Regions from separate parts of the Anaerobacillus sp. 1_MG-2023 genome, predicted to be linked through region 2. Evidence: a T-box and tRNA genes for the amino acid it is inferred to sense, from the RefSeq annotation. Region 2 holds a T-box; the other holds one or more tRNA genes.
What was found. The T-box of region 2 lies ahead of pheS (phenylalanine--tRNA ligase subunit alpha). A T-box ahead of a tRNA ligase gene usually reads a tRNA of that ligase, here a tRNA-Phe.
Positions count from the first base shown of each region.

Region 1: it encodes a tRNA-Phe, which carries the amino acid that the T-box ahead of pheS (phenylalanine--tRNA ligase subunit alpha) is inferred to sense. The anticodon was not compared.

Region 1 is NZ_JAUORD010000002.1:101,749-110,190, reverse strand. Features, by position in the region: gene Q4550_RS04315 (peptidoglycan D,D-transpeptidase FtsI family protein) at 1-1,978, opposite strand, end outside; gene Q4550_RS04310 (MFS transporter) at 2,091-3,335, opposite strand; gene Q4550_RS04305 (hypothetical protein) at 3,437-3,727, shown strand; gene Q4550_RS04300 (superoxide dismutase) at 3,776-4,387, opposite strand; tRNA gene Q4550_RS04295 (tRNA-Phe) at 4,658-4,733, opposite strand; tRNA gene Q4550_RS04290 (tRNA-Met) at 4,884-4,960, opposite strand; tRNA gene Q4550_RS04285 (tRNA-Ser) at 5,017-5,109, opposite strand; tRNA gene Q4550_RS04280 (tRNA-Ile) at 5,120-5,196, opposite strand; tRNA gene Q4550_RS04275 (tRNA-His) at 5,209-5,284, opposite strand; tRNA gene Q4550_RS04270 (tRNA-Met) at 5,306-5,382, opposite strand; tRNA gene Q4550_RS04265 (tRNA-Asn) at 5,386-5,460, opposite strand; gene Q4550_RS04260 (DUF456 domain-containing protein) at 5,595-6,077, opposite strand; gene Q4550_RS04255 (Na/Pi cotransporter family protein) at 6,179-7,807, opposite strand; gene Q4550_RS04250 (DUF1189 domain-containing protein) at 8,045-8,442, shown strand, end outside.
Region 2 is NZ_JAUORD010000004.1:178,809-187,250, reverse strand. Features, by position in the region: gene Q4550_RS09455 (cytochrome d ubiquinol oxidase subunit II) at 1-624, opposite strand, end outside; gene Q4550_RS09450 (cytochrome ubiquinol oxidase subunit I) at 658-1,980, opposite strand; gene Q4550_RS09445 (TVP38/TMEM64 family protein) at 2,124-2,696, shown strand; gene Q4550_RS09440 (sigma-w pathway protein ysdB) at 2,757-3,152, opposite strand; gene Q4550_RS09435 (dUTP diphosphatase) at 3,250-3,738, shown strand; gene Q4550_RS09430 (M42 family metallopeptidase) at 3,819-4,904, shown strand; gene sspI (small acid-soluble spore protein SspI) at 4,945-5,151, opposite strand; gene Q4550_RS09420 (TrmH family RNA methyltransferase) at 5,293-6,042, shown strand; T-box leader at 6,097-6,322, shown strand; gene pheS (phenylalanine--tRNA ligase subunit alpha) at 6,388-7,422, shown strand; gene pheT (phenylalanine--tRNA ligase subunit beta) at 7,450-8,442, shown strand, end outside.

The sequences.
Region 1 (8,442 bases), on a different contig from region 2:
CATCTTTTAAATCAAAATAAGCATCTAGAACGCGTCCACCTATTTTTTTATTAACATATCCTGAAGAAGAGTCATTCACTTCTGGAACTACTACAGAAAAGGCTACTTCGGGATTATCATAGGGCGCATAGCCAACAAGGGTTAAATTATATCCATCTCCGATTTGCGCTGTTCCAGTCTTTCCAGCAGCTTGATAATCATCACTTTGGAAGTAAGGATAATGTGTACCTGCAGTTCCATTTGCCGTATTCATAACCATCCACATCCCTTTTTGGACATGTGTCACTTCTTCTTCACTCATTTTAATTTTGTTTAACACCTCTGGAGTATTTTGAAAAAGAATGGTATTTGAAAGACCATCTTTTTCAGAAGGTTCATGAACCTCTTTTAAAATGTGTGGCTCAATACGATAGCCACCATTTGCGATGGTAGAAGTATACTGAGCCATTTGCATTGGTGTATACGTATCATACTGTCCAATTGCAAAATCGAGGATTTTTCCGAATTCATTCACACCTCCGTTTAATCCTGCACTTTCACCAGGGAGATCAACCCCGGTTTTAACACCTAGACCAAACTGAGAGAATGACTCTTTTAGCTCATCGTAAGCTGACGGGTCATAACTACTGCTTTCGTAAGGAGCATAGTCATAGCCAGCCATCTTCATCGCGATTTTCCACATATATACGTTTGAAGATCTTTGTAGAGCAACTAAGTCTGAAATAGGTCCCATAGCATTAGCCGTATAAGAAGATTTTTTACCTTCGTCCTTAAAGTATAAAACTTCATCCACAAGTGTCGTATTCGGGTTAATAGCATCATACTGATAACCGGTTAACACTGTTGCTCCTTTAACAGTCGATCCCATTGCGTAGGAGTCACCGATCACTCCAAACGTCCGGTCTTTAAACTCTCCGTTGCTATATTCCTTACCAGCAAGAGAAAGGACTTCACCTGTTTTGGGATCCATCATGACTACATAGCCTCGTGTTGCCCCATATTGTCTTGCATCACGAAGCTCTTCATCCAAAATTTTCTCGACTTCCTTTTGAAGATCGATGTCTAGTGAGAGGACCAAATCGTTTCCTCTTTGACCTTCAATTACTTTTGGTTCACCAATTGGCTCTCCCGATTTGTCGGTCACGTAGGTTTGCTTTTCTTTTTGACCTTTTAAGTACTCTTCGTACTCTTTCTCGAGATAGCTAATACCTACTTTGTCATTTCTTTCATAATCTCTCAAACCATAATAATCTAACTCATCTTTAGGGATAGGTCCGACCCTTCCGAAAATCGTTTGCAGAGTATTTCCATAAGGATATTCTCGAGTGGCGTCTGCTTGAATTTCTATTCCAGGTAGCGAACCAAGGTTTTCACTTACTTTAGCAATTTCATCTTCAGTTAAACCTACCTTAATTGTTTGAGAGGATAAGGCATAACCAGTATCCATCGCCCTTTTGATAGCAGCTACCTCAAGTTCTTTTGGATCGTTCTTAATCTCTGCTAAATCCTCATCATTAATCCGTTCAATTTGGAGTTGGTAAGCTTCACTCGACTCAAGTGCTTCCCACTCTTTTTCCGTTAGCTTCGCCTTCGCTTTTTCCGGATTCGTCACAATCCAATAATCTTTAAGATCTCGGTCAATGACATCATCTGTATCTTTTTCAATATACCCTGCTAATTTCTGAGCTAATTCAAGTCTCTCAGCTTGCTTAGTATTCTGCGTTCGGATATATGTAAGTGCAAATTCCGGGTTATTATCAACCAGAACTCGCCCATAACGATCATACATTTTTCCACGAGGTGCTGTTGATTCTGCTGTAACATTCTCAGTTTGCTCAGAAACACGTTCGTATTCTTCACCGTTTACAATCTGTATAACGCCCAGTCGAAGTATTAATGTAGAAAACAGAAGGAATACAGATAAAAATAATATACTGAGCCTTAAAGGCACATGATTTTTCTTTTTTTTCGTTTTCACGATTGACTCCCTTCCTTTAAACAAATATAGACACCTGTTCCAGACAGGTGTCTCTGCTCTCTCTTCTACTTACTATACTTAGTGATATAAAAAAAGTAAAGAGTCTAATGAGCTATTGTACGGTGTCAGGAGAAGGGTTTGAGGGATGGGGAGCTTGAAGTTTTCTTACAAACAGGTAAATAAACGAATGGCCAGCACCAACAATTAATAACAAAATCGGAATGCTCGTTACATCATCGAATAACGCTACTGTTAATAAGAATAAAAGAACGGAAACAATTCGTCCTAAGTTTAAGTACACCTCTCGAACGACAATGTACTCAATCCGCATTTCTGCTGCATTCCAAGCCTTACCGATCACATCGTAAGTGAGCGAAATGTAGGGGACAAGTAAAAGTGGATAAGCAAGAGAAATACAAACACCATACATTAACAACCGGGCAAACGTTAGGTCGGATACAAGCAAGAAAACCGAAGCGTAAAGAATAAGCCCGCCATATAAAATAGCCTTCTTACGATATCGCGGTTTAATCAATCTCGTCGCCAAATAATAAGCTAAAAATGACACACCTGAATTAACAAGTCCAAATGTACCAATTGCAAGCTCACTTTCCGTCGTAATAAAAACAAGGACAACGATAATGAAAATAAAAGTACCTTCTCTTATACCTTGAAAAAAATGCGCGTGCAAAATGTTAAGCCAATCTGCATTCGCTTTTCTTTCTTGAAGAACACGTTTAAATGAAAAGGTCCCTTTGGCAGACCGACGTTCGAGAAAGAAACTTAAGATTACAGCTGCGAAAAATAAAGCAAGTGAGACGGCAAATATTACTTTGTATCCCGTGAATGCTTCTAGACTTGAAATAATAACACCAGCAAATATTGGCCCAATCATCCCAGCGAAAGATGTAAGTAAACCAAGGAATCCATTAAAAAAATCCCTTGTGTCCGGTTCTGTAATTTCGAATGTTAGCACATTAAATGCAAGCCAATAAAAGCCAAACCCTATTCCAAGTAAAGCGCCCAGTAAGATAAGCAAATGACTAGCGTTCTGACCAAGAAAAAGCACTGTTATATAGAAAAGAGCGAGAAAAATCACTCCAATCCGCAGTACAATAACTCTATCCATTTTCTTAGCCCATCTACCAGCGAGAATAAAGGTAAGCGGCTGACTTATAACCGCAGCAAGGTTGTATATACCTATATCCGCAAACTCACCAGACTGCTTCCACAAGTAAACATTTACGAACGTATTTGAGAGCGCAATACTCAGCGCGTATAAACCACCGATTGTAAGTAATAACAACAAATCTTTTGTTACCTCTATCTCACCAATCATATGTTTTATAACTTTCATAACAAACTCCCCTTTTTTCATCCACCCTTATTTTGACTTAAATTCTGTTCGTTATGCGGATGAAACAAAAAGGATAAACTGTTTTTGAAAGGGGACTAGGTATGTATTACTTTCTATATCGGACAGACTACATTACTAAAGACAGTCGAATCCAACTACTTCAAAGAGTTCAACATCATATAAAAGTTGATGAATACTCGTTCTTTATTAATAGGATGAGGCACTATCTTCAAATCCAATATCGAAATGACCTCATCTCATTGACAATCACAGATCATCAAGTTCTGATTTGTACACCTCATGATTTTGAAACCGGCTGTGATTTTACAGATTTTTTAATAAATTTCACACTACACCATTTAGGAACAATTTATACCTTAATCGAACCATAATAGAAAAACCCCCAACATAAATGTTGGGGGTTTTGAAAGCTTGGTAAATTATTTAGCTGCTTCGTAACGCTTTGCAACTTCATCCCAGTTAACTACATTCCAGAATGCAGCGATATAATCAGGACGTTTGTTTTGATACTTAAGATAATAAGCATGCTCCCAAACATCTAGCCCAAGAATTGGTGTAACACCTTCCATTACTGGAGTATCTTGGTTTGGAGTGCTTGTTACTTCAAGTTCTCCACCTTTTACTACTAGCCAAGCCCAGCCTGATCCAAAACGACCAGCTGCAGCATTAGCAAATTCTTCTTTAAAGCTTTCAAAGCTACCAAATTTCTTTTTAAGTGCTTCGCTTAGATCACCTGATGGTTCGCCGCCACCGTTAGGGCTTAGCAATTGCCAGAAAAGTGAGTGGTTAGCGTGTCCGCCACCATTGTTTCGAACAGCAGTTCGAATGCCTTCAGGAAGTGCGTCAAGGTTGCCAAGAAGATCTTCAAGGCTCTTAGATGCATGCTCCTCATGACCTTCTAGTGCACCATTTAACTTTGTTACATATGCGTTATGGTGCTTGTCGTGGTGGATCTTCATTGTTTCTTCATCGATGTGTGGTTCTAGTGCATTGTAGTCGTAAGGTAGTTCTGGTAGTTCAAATTTAGCCATTGTGAATCTCCTCCTTAAATATAGTATGTAACTTGCTGTTAGGGTAGCGTTAGCCACCACTTGAACATGATGTCGTCACATGTTTACACTAGCAGAATTGTCATGCGTTTTCAAATAATAAACCTTTGAATTTCCGCAACACAGATAAAGTTTCCCCTCAGTATATAGAATTAAACATCTTAACGAATAAAATCGAGAATTAACACCGTAATAACATGCATAAAACATAAAAAAACTCGTCATTAATTGACGAGTGGGATCTTTATTGAGTGGTGGCTCCGGACGGAATCGAACCGCCGACACGAGGATTTTCAGTCCTCTGCTCTACCGACTGAGCTACAGAGCCAAATCATGTTATCAGTATTAATTTTAATTAGTATGTAGTTTGCATTTACATCAAAAGTAATTTGGCCTTGCTATGAGCTTAGGTTGCCCCTGGAGCACTCCAATTAAATTCTAACAAAGAAGTATGTTCGACGTAGTAAGAATTTTATTTTGGTTGCGGGGGCAGGATTTGAACCTGCGACCTTTGGGTTATGAGCCCAACGAGCTACCGAACTGCTCCACCCCGCGATAATGTAAAAGAAATTAATTTGCATCCATTTTTTAGAAAGCTAACTTTTAAAAAATGGAGGAGGAAGAGGGATTCGAACCCCCGCGGGCGACTAAGCCCCTGTCGGTTTTCAAGACCGATCCCTTCAGCCAGACTTGGGTATTCCTCCGATATGCATTTGGTGGACCCTGCAGGACTCGAACCTGCGACCGGACGGTTATGAGCCGTCAGCTCTAACCAGCTGAGCTAAGGGTCCTTATGTAATAAGTGGGGCGGCTGATGGGAATTGAACCCACGAATGCCGGAATCACAATCCGGTGCGTTAACCACTTCGCCACAACCGCCATGTTTTATCGTTAAAATTATGGTAGCGGCGGAGGGGATCGAACCCCCGACCTCACGGGTATGAACCGTACGCTCTAGCCAGCTGAGCTACACCGCCATATGGCTCCACAGGTAGGATTCGAACCTACGACCGATCGGTTAACAGCCGATAGCTCTACCACTGAGCTACTGTGGAATATTTCTTAACGACAAGAACTAATATATCATATAGATTAAGAAAGCGTCAATAAGTTTTTCAAATTTAATTGAATTAATCTTAATTTCAATTATGAAAATACTATATCACGCTTTCATTTTGTCATCAAGAACTTATAGGACATACACTAGGAACACAACAACCATGACCATTTGGAGTAAACCTTTCATAACAGCTCCACCAAGAAAACCAAGCAATGAACCTACACCTACTTGAACAGATTCTTTAAAAGCTTTTCGATGAATAACTAATTCAGCTAAGATAGCACCGATAAATGGTCCAAGGATGATTCCTGCAAATGGAATAACAAACGGGCCAACAAGTAAACCAATTGTACTCCCCCATATCGCCGCCTTTGACCCTCCATACTTCTTCACGCCAAATAAGTTACTAGCATAGTCCGCAACAAATAATAACATCGTCAGCAGAACTTCAACAATCCAAAAGGAAATAGTCATTGAACCAAACTCAAAAAACACCCCATACAGGATAAACCCAACATAAATAAATAGTACGGCTGGAATAATCGGATAAATCAATCCCACAAATGCAATGATGAATGACGCAATGATCAGGCACCATAATAGAATATCCACGCTTTTAACCTCCCTTCAACTTGACTCTATTTTAGCGGAGATGTCACTTTCCTTCTATATAATGATAAAAAGAAGCAGAGGCATCCCTCTGCTTCCCAAATTTATTCTTCTCCAATGACGGCTTCTGCAATATTCACCGCATGGTCACCAATACGCTCAAGGTTACTGATGATATCAACAAAAACAATTCCAGCACTTCCAGTACATTCACCCTCATTTAGACGAAGGATATGCTGTTTACGAAGCGTTCTTTCCATTTTGTCGATCTTATCTTCCAATTGCACAACATCCTGGGCCTTTGCTACGTCCCATTTATCGAGTGAATCAAAGGCTTCTTGTAGTGCAGAAAGGGTTAAATTAAACATTTCATCAAGATCTTTCATTGCAACGTCAGTCATTTTAACTTTATTACTAATCTGATAATCAACCAATTCAACAATATTTTCCATATGATCCCCAATACGCTCAATATCCCGAACAGAGTCCATTAACATACCATGTCGTGTTGACTCATCACCGGACAAAGAAGTGGCTGATAGCTGAATAAGGTAGTCTGTAATTTTAGTATCTAGGTTGTTAATAGCTTCCTCATACTGAGCGGTTTTTTCTGCGCTTTTCTGACTTTTAGAAGTCAGATAGTTAGAAGCCTCTTGAACACCTTTATAAGCAAAACCGCTCATACGAATAACTTCTTCTTTCGCTTGTCCAAGTGCCACTGAAGTAGATTGTTCAATGAACACAGGATCTAAATGTTTAGGTTTATATTCAATTGTTGAATCATCACCAGGAATAATTTTCGTAACTATAACGGCTAGTAAAGCAATGAAAGGAAACTGAATTATTGTATTAGACACATTGAAAATTCCATGCGCAAATGCGATTGTCATTTCTGAATTAAGATTTAATACACCTTGAAGATAGGAAATAAAAGGGGTGTATAGGGACAAAATAATTAAAAAGATCGTTGTTCCAATTAAGTTAAAAATCACATGGGTAAGGGCTGCTCTTCTAGCTGCTACTGATGCACCAATTGATGCTAGAACAGCAGTTACAGTTGTACCAATGTTATCTCCAAATAATACTGGCATAGCTGCTTGAAGATTCATTGCATCTTGGGAAAACAAACTTTGAAGTACCCCAATGGTAGCGCTAGAACTCTGAACGATTACAGTAAATACAGTACCAATTACTACCCCTAATATTGGATTGTCACTCATACTAAGTGTGAGATCATGGAAAGCCTGAAGACTTCTTAAAGGTTTCATACCATTACTCATAAGTTCTAAGCCATAGAACAATCCACCAAAACCAAATATTATCTGCCCAAGATAAGTAATCTTTTTGTTTTTAACAAAGAAGATTAATGCTGCACCGAGGAAAATTATTGGTAAGGCGTAATCTTTAATAGGTATACCAATAATGAATGCAGTTACTGTAGTTCCTATATTAGCACCCATTATAACTCCGATAGCTTGCCTTAGGGTCATAAATCCTGCATTTACCAATCCCACTGTAAGAACTGTAGTACCTGAGCTAGTTTGTAATAAGATAGTAACTACAATCCCCGCAAGCACACCCATAAACGGGTTAGTGGTAAAACGATCGAGAATATCTCTTAATCGATCACCTGCTGATCGTTGAAGGCCATCTCCCATATACTTTAGTCCAAACAGGAAAATACCAAGACCTCCCACAAACTGAAAGATCATCTCCTGAACGTTGAGTTCCATCATTTCAACCCCTTGCACTTATGTTTTATTTTTTTCGACAATACTCAACAAAGTCCCTTGTCTATTATCTACATCGCTCCCTCCTTTGTAAAGAGTTAATCTAGAATTGTAAATATATTATGCCGAAAACAAACATGTTTCAATAAAGTTTCATTAAGAATACTGTTCCCACCTCTCTATATAAGATAAACTGATTGGGTGGAGAAATACTCCACATTTAGAAAGGAGATTATTAATTTGAACGTTTTTAAACAACTTTACTACAGCTTATTTTCCCCAAATATGATGGCCCGGTTCCGTTTTCAAAAGCTAGGTAAGCCAATATTGTACGTATTTTTCCTTATGTTCCTTTCTTCTGTGCCAGTTGGAATTATGACGGCTTTATCCTTTACAAACGCTTATGAGGATCTCAAAACACATATATCAGATTTACCAGAATTCACTTTAGAGGATGGATCTTTAACAAGTGAGCAGTCTGAACCGCTTATTCGACAAAATGATGGAAATACTTTTATTTTTGATGCGACAGACCAGACAAAGCCTGATGATGTTGATCAATATGATTCCGTTATCGCTTTCCTAAAAGATCGTATAATCGTTGTAGATAGCGGCGCTAGACAAGAGTTTAATTACAG
Region 2 (8,442 bases):
GACAAGAATAGCATCCCTTCTGTAAGTTTGATAAGCTTCTTCATCTCCTGATACGTTAGAGTAATCAGAAAGCAGCAGAGAAGATAGAAAGAGCGTGCTTGAGATGGCGAAGGCCATGAAAGCATAAACACTTGGACTTGTAAATAATTCAACCAATAAAAGACGTTCTATCCCGTTTGATGTTTGGATAAATCCGCCATGCGTAATAGGTAACACGCAAATCAAAAGAGCTGGAATAAGAAAACCAGTTATTCCTGATATCAAGGTTAAGAGGCGTTTGTAATTTGAAGAAGCAGAATGAGAAAATACAAGAAACGCACTCCTAAGGGCAAGTAATAGTATAATCAAACTCCCTGGAATGAGAAGGACAGTACCGAGGGTAAATGTTGCTCCAGGGAAAAAGCTGAAAAGAGCTACGACGATGGCAACGATAAATACATTTGTTACTTCCCAAGATGGAGATAAATAACGATTTGCAATATTTGTCGCTTTCGTGTTGTTTTTATTTAAATAGATCATGGACCAAAAACCAGCACCGAAATCGATTGTGGCCATAACCGCATAAATAAAAACAAGACCCCATATTAATGTGATAGCGTAAAATGCTTCTGACATGTGGTTCACCTCTTATTCTTTTTGAACGGTATAGGCAGGTGCCTACTGATCGAGTTCCTCGCTAATCGGGTTACGATTGAAATAGTAGCGAAGGACGAGGACTGTTGAGATCATTAAAATGATATACACAATGAGAAAGAGAACAAAGAGCAGGCCGATATTTCCTGAAGTCGTGACTGCTTCTTCCGTTTTCATAACGTGATAGATAATCCAGGGCTGTCTGCCGGTACAGGCGAATATCCATCCGAATTCAATTGCTGTAATGGCGAGCGGACCTGCAGCAATAAATGCCCACATAAGCCAGCGTGGAAATTCTTTTCGTTTAAGGATTTTGTACCAAGTAAATCCAACAATAGACAATAGCATGAGTAGGGAACCAATCCCGACCATTGAATTGAACAAGGTATGAACAAATAGTGGTGGCCACTCTTCTTCAGGCCATTCTTCAAGACCGAGTACTTCCGTATCAAATGAGTCATCGGATAGAAAACTGAGTGCCCACGGAACTTCAATTGCCCACTTTACCTCACGTTCTTCTTTATCGGTATAGCCGCCAATGGCAAGTGGTGCATAAGTTTGTGTTTCAAACAAACCTTCCGCCGCCGCGAGTTTCTCAGGTTGATATTGATACAGTTGTTGAGCAGATTCATGTCCATTTAAGGCAGTTAAAATTGAAAAAACCCCACCTATAACGAGCCCCATCATTAAAGCTTTATGATGAAATTTATATTCTCTCGTATTACCTCGTTGACGAATCATTTTATATGCCGCAATGGATGCGATAACAAATGCTCCTGTCATTAAAGCGGAAACAGTTACGTGTCCAGCTGTAACTAGAAAGGAAGGATTGAAGAACGCCTCCCATGGATCAACGTTAACGAATTTTCCGTCTACTATCTCAAATCCAGCTGGTGTACCTTCAAAAGCGTGGACATTTGTAATTAAGATAGCTGATGCGCTCGCACCGAATGCAACAAGCGTTACGCTCACAATTCGCATGATTGGAGAAAGGCGATCTGCAGCATAAACATAGATTGACATAAAGAGAGCTTCTAGGAAGAAAGCATAAATTTCAATTTGAAAGGGCAATGCAATCACTCGTCCAACGACTTCCATAAATCCTGGCCATAAGAGAGAAAGCTGTACACCTGCAATGGTTCCTGTAGGAATCGCCACCCCTAGTAAAACAGCGAACCCTTTCGTCCATCGATTGGCCATTATCGCATAATCTCTATCTTTTGTTTTTTGATACATAAGCTCAGCTACAAGAACCATTAAAGGTAAGCCTACACCGAGTGTTGCATAAATAATATGTACGCCCATTGTCATTCCAAATAATGAACGAGCAATAACGAGTTCATCCATAATTTATCCCCTCCAATTACCGAACTGATTAAATCCCTCCTTATTGTCCACGTATTTCCAAATAATATTCTAATCGAGAACCTTCGCTTTTTGACATAACAGCTCGTCTCTTGTCATAAAGGTTAAAGGAAGGGGGGAACATCATGAATGAGCTCGTCCTACCGCTTGTGGAGGTTGTATCAAATAGCGGAATTTACGCCCCATTCTATTTCATTATTTTTCATTTTATTCGTCAGTTTGTATTTGTTCCAGTTAGTGTTGTTTGTGTTGCTGGTGGAGTGATGTTTGGCGCAATATATGGCACGATTTACTCATTGATTGGAATTACTGTTGTAAGTACGGTTTTTTATTTAGTTGTTAAGCGGACGCCGGGTTTGTTTAAGAAAATTATTCGAATGAAAGAACGATGGACACGTAAACATATGCCAATGTCAGTTGGGCAAATCGCCATCCTTCGATTAGTACCTTTCGTTCATTTTCATTTCATTTCCCTTTGTTTAATTGAGGTATCTAAAGACTTTAGAGATTATTTGCGGTCATCCCTCATTTCAAATGTACCTCTCGCTTTGTTGTATTCTTTCTTTGGTACGGCGATTAGTAGGTTCGATCCGGTCGTCATCGTACTCATGTTGTGTGGACTTGTCATCCTTTTCTATTTACTAAGAAGAAGAGAGTGGATTATGAAGTGGGAGGATTTCTTTCAGCCTGTGAGATAAAAAACTTTTATATTTGATCGTAACAAACAACCCCCCTCCAGATCGGAGGGGGGTTGTTTGTTAAGTATTTTCGCGATGGCGTAAAAATTCTTTGACTGGGCTCTTCCATTCAATTTTTGCACTAGGATAGCGGATGTCCATTTCCTTTTCAAGAAAATAGAAATCTTCTTTCTCAAGCAAATATAGTTCTGATGCATTTTTCACCCCTACTGAAAGGGTAATAATATCGAACGATTTTTCAGTAGTGCCAAGATACTTTTCACCTTCGAATAAGGCACCTTTGTAGGTGACGAGAAAATTTTTTCTTACATTGGACGAGTCATCGAAGAAATAGTACTCTTTATGATCGTGAGCTTTTTCCAACTTTCGTTTTGGATCCATAAAAAAGCGGATGACAGAATAAGCAATCAACACCATGGCTACGAGAATGACAAGACGAAAAAGAATAATAATCATTAGTCAGCACCTCATTTTCACTATGCTTCTATTCTCTATACGTATATGATAAAGAAAGGTTTCAAAAAAAGAAAAGATTTAAGAAAGGAAGAGTTCATTGAAATTCGAACAATTATTTACATTACAAAGACAACTTGATACTCGGATTGTAAAGGAACACAATCTGAGGCATGAAGATTTATTCGAGAATAAACTACTTGCTCTTAAAGTCGAGATTGGAGAACTAGCGAATGAAACACGTTGTTTTAAATATTGGAGTAAAAAAGCTCCTTCCCCTAAAGAAACGATTCTAGAGGAGTATGTGGATGGTATTCATTTTATTCTCTCATTAGGGATTGAATTGGGTATTACAACGTATGAAGCATTGTCAAAAGACGATCCCGCTGGCTCTGAAGTACAAGCTTTCCATCGTGTCTACAAAGCGATTGATCAAGTGGCGAGTGAAAAAAATGAGGAAGCATTTAACGATTTAATGGAAAGTTATCTTTTACTTGGACAACTTATCGGGCTACGGTTTGAAGAAATGAATGAAGCATATTTGAAAAAAAATAAAGTGAATCATAATCGACAGGATCAGGGATATTAGATTCAAGAGTCCTCTGAATTGTGAAATATTTCGGAAACCGTTATAATGAACAGAGAATACATATCAAGGAGGCAATACATATGGCTAAGCTAGACGAAACGTTGCAGATGCTGAAAGAACTCACTGATGCGAATGGTGTACCAGGTAACGAACGTGAACCTCGCGAAGTGATGAAGAAGCACATTGAATCTCTTTCAGATGAAATTATGTATGATAATCTTGGCAGCTTAATTGCGGTTAAAAAAGGTAAAGCAGAAGGCCCAAAGATTATGGTTGCAGGTCATCTCGATGAGATTGGCTTTATGGTAACGCGTATTGATGATAAAGGCTTTCTTTATTTCCAAACAGTTGGCGGCTGGTGGGAGCAGGTTATGCTTGCACAGCGTGTTAACGTCATGACTCGTAATGGTAACATTATGGGCGTCATCGGTTCTAAACCACCACATATTCTTCCTCCTGAACAGCGTAAGAAATCGGTCGATAAGAAAGATATGTTCATTGATATTGGTGCTTCAAGCCGAGAAGAGGCTATGGAATGGGGCGTTAAGCCGGGAGATTCTGTTGTTCCAGTTTGTGAATTTACTGTTATGAATAACGAAAAAATGCTTATGGCGAAAGCATGGGATAACCGTATTGGCTGTGCTATTGCGATCGAAGTACTTCGTAAGCTAAAAGGAGAAGAGCATCCTAATACTGTCTATGGCGTTGGGACGGTACAAGAGGAAGTAGGTCTTCGCGGAGCGACTACGGCTACAAATATGATTAAGCCTGATATAGGCTTTGCGGTTGACGTTGGTATCGCTGGTGATACTCCTGGAGTAAGTGAAAAGGACGCTCAATCCAAAATGGGGAAAGGTCCTCAAATTATTATGTATGATGCTTCAATGGTCGGTCACAAAGGTCTTCGTGACTTTGTAACAGATACAGCTGATGAGAACAATATTCCTTATCAGTTTGACTCTATTGCAGGCGGTGGAACAGATTCGGGTAAAATTCATTTAACAGCAAATGGAGTACCTGCACTTTCCATCACAATTGCCACACGCTATATTCATACTCACGCAGCGATTCTTCATCGTGATGATTTTGAGAATGCAGTTAATTTGATTGTTGAAGTGATTAAAAAGCTTGATGCTGATACTGTGAAAGAAATTATCTTTAACTAGAACACAAAATCCGGTGGCTCTTGCCACCGGATTTCGCTTGTTAATTTACACCCTGTGCCATATAAGAGAGCATTTGCTCTCGCTCATTTTCTGGTGCTTCTTTCCAAAGAATTTCGAAAAGAACACCAAGCCCAGGGAGCATTTTCTCTTCTCCGCTTTGCATGGCGTCGAGGATTGTCGCTTCGAGTTGCTCCTCATTGTTGCCATTAATATTAGCGAGAATTGCTTTGCGTAAATTAAGGTCCATACTTTCCACCTCGCCTTTCTCATTCGCTTGTTGGTTCAAGCCTCATTAGTATGAGCGAATTGAAGAAATTTCATGAGTTTTATTGGAATCTTCCCTTTCAACCCTTTATAATGGAAACATTGAAAACTGAAGGAGAGCATAATGATTATAGAATCCGCTAAAAATCAAAAAGTGAAAGATTGGAAAAAACTTCAGACGCGAAAGGGTAGAGAGAAAGCTTTTTCTTATATCATTGAAGGTCCACATATTGTAGAAGAAGCTGCGAAGGCTGAGGCTTTAATCACAGAATTGATTGTGATAGAAGACACTGACTTATCTGCTTATCCGTTTAAAGAGCTACCTGTGGTCTATACTGTTACGGAGAAAGTGATGCAAGAACTAACGGATACAGAAACACCACAGGGGATTATGGCTGTTTGTAAAATGGTTGAGCCTGAACTACCTCGTCATGGCAAACTATTATTACTGGACGCCATTCAGGATCCCGGTAATTTGGGAACGATTATTCGAACTGCAGATAGCGCTGGATACGACGGCCTTCTACTTGGACATGGAACCGTTGATGCTTATAACAGTAAGGTGCTTCGATCCACCCAGGGATCTATATTTCATCTTCCTGTAATAAAAGGGGATTTGGTGAAAGAAGTTCAGAAATTAAAAGAAGCTGGCATGCTGATATACGCAACAGAAGTGAGTGGAGGAACGCCATATCACGAGCTTGATTCATCTTCTCAGTTTGCTGTCATTCTTGGAAACGAAGCAAACGGTGTATCAGACGAGCTTCAATGTTTAGCAGACGTGAACGTATATATTCCGATATATGGTAAAGCAGAGTCGTTAAATGTCGCCGTTGCAGCAGGAATTCTGATGTATGGATTGTTACCTTCATAATAAGGCTTGCGGATATAGCGATTTTTTTCTATAATTAAAAGCAACTTATATATGTTAAAAACAATGATGGAGAGTAGTAAGCTGCCGCTGCCTTTGCAGGGAGGAAATGCCGAGACTGAAAGCATTTCTATTGGGACGCTGCCGAATTCGCTCTGGAGTTGCCGCTTTGTTCGTTCGAAAGCGGATCGGTTTACAAGCCGTTATTCTTTGCTTAAGGCTGATAGGTGTACTCTATCGGTGAATTAGGGTGGTACCGCGAAATCAAATCTTCGCCCCTTTCTGGGGAGCGAGGATTTTTTTATTGCAAAAAGAAGCAAACACGAAAATGAAGTGGAGGTTGAAAAGATGCAAGAGCGTTTACAAACGTTAAAAGAAGAAGCACTATCAGAAATCCAGCAAGCTTCTTCAATGAAAGAAGTGCAGGATATCAAAGTGAAATACCTTGGAAAAAAAGGGCCAATTACAGAAATTTCTAAAGGTATGGGAAAATTATCGAAAGAAGAACGTCCGAAAATGGGGCAGCTCGTTAATGAAATTCGCTCAGCGATTTCGGATCAATTAGAGGAGAAAGTGACTCGTTTAGAAAAAGCAGCCGTAGAAGAACGATTGAAGAAAGAAACGATCGATATTTCTCTGCCGGGTCGTCCAATTAAGAGAGGAAATCATCACCCACTTACGAGGGTAATCGAAGAAATTGAAGACCTATTTCTTGGTATGGGATTCTCGATTGCGGAAGGACCAGAAGTTGAAACCGATTATTATAATTTCGAAGCGTTAAACCTTCCAAAGGATCATCCGGCTAGAGATATGCAGGATTCATTCTATATAACTGAAGAAACGCTATTAAGAACGCATACCTCTCCAATGCAAGCTAGAACGATGGAGAAGTTAAATGGAGAAGGTCCTGTTAAAATCATCGTGCCCGGTAAAGTTTATCGTCGTGATACAGATGATGCAACACACTCCCATCAGTTTATGCAAATTGAAGGACTAATGGTTGGTGAGAATGTTCGCATGAGTGATCTAAAAGGTGTGCTCCAATCATTTGCGAAGAAAATGTTTGGAGAAGAACGTGAAATCCGTCTTCGCCCTAGCTTCTTCCCATTTACTGAGCCTTCTGTAGAGATGGATATTTCTTGCTTTAATTGCGGCGGGAATGGCTGCTCTGTATGTAAAGGAACAGGATGGATAGAAATTCTTGGAGGAGGTATGGTACATCCGAATGTACTTCGCATGTCCGGCTTCGATCCTGAGAAAGTCACTGGGTTTGCTTTTGGTATGGGACCAGAACGGATCGCTATGCTGAAATATGGTATTGATGACATACGTCATTTCTACACGAATGACAGCAGATTTATTAAACAGTTTAATTCACTATAATATGATTGAAAGTTAGGAGGAGAAAACATGCTCGTATCAATGAATTGGCTACAGCAGTATGTAGATTTAGATAGTTACTCAGCTGATGAACTGGCAGACCTGATTACTAAGGGTGGTATTGAGGTAGAAACAGTCGAAAAGCTTAATAAAGGAATTACCGGTGTGGTTATTGGTCACGTTCTTGAATGTCAGCAACACCCTGATGCTGATAAGTTAAATATTTGTAAGGTGAATGTTGGTGAAGAAGAGCCGGTCCAAATTATTTGTGGAGCACCAAATATTGCTCAAGGCCAGTACGTAGCTGTAGCAAAAGTTGGGGCTGTACTTCCAGGCAATTTTAAGATTAAGAAAGCAAAACTTCGCGGTGAAGCTTCTCATGGTATGATCTGCTCGCTTCAGGAGCTTGGAATTGAAAGTAAACTTGTATCGAAAGAGTATGCAGACGGAATCTTTGTATTTAGTGAAGACGTGACACCTGGAGAAGATGCGCTTGAATACTTGAATCTAAATGATGAAGTTCTTGAGCTAGGTCTTACTCCAAACAGAGCTGATGCGATGAACATGATCGGCGTCGCTTATGAAGTCGGGGCAGTATTGAATCGCTCAATTGAACTTCCATCTCCAGAGCTTGTTCGTTCGGATGAAGACGTTGAAGAGTATGTGTCAGTTCGTGTAGAGAATGAAGAAGATAATCCTTATTATGGAGCTTCCATTATTAAAGACTTAACGATCAAATCATCACCGCAGTGGCTTGTAAATCGCCTCGTTTCTGCTGGTATTCGTCCAATTAACAACGTAGTCGATATTACGAACTATGTTCTTTTGGAATACGGACAGCCACTTCATGCTTTTGATTATAATCGGTTTGGGTCGAAGGAAGTCGTGATACGTCGCGCAACTGAAGGAGAAAAAATTGTCACTCTTGATGATGCTGAACGCACGCTTTCGAGTGAGCATCTTGTAATCACGAATGGTTCAAAACCCGTTGCCGTGGCTGGTGTTATGGGTGGCGCTGATTCT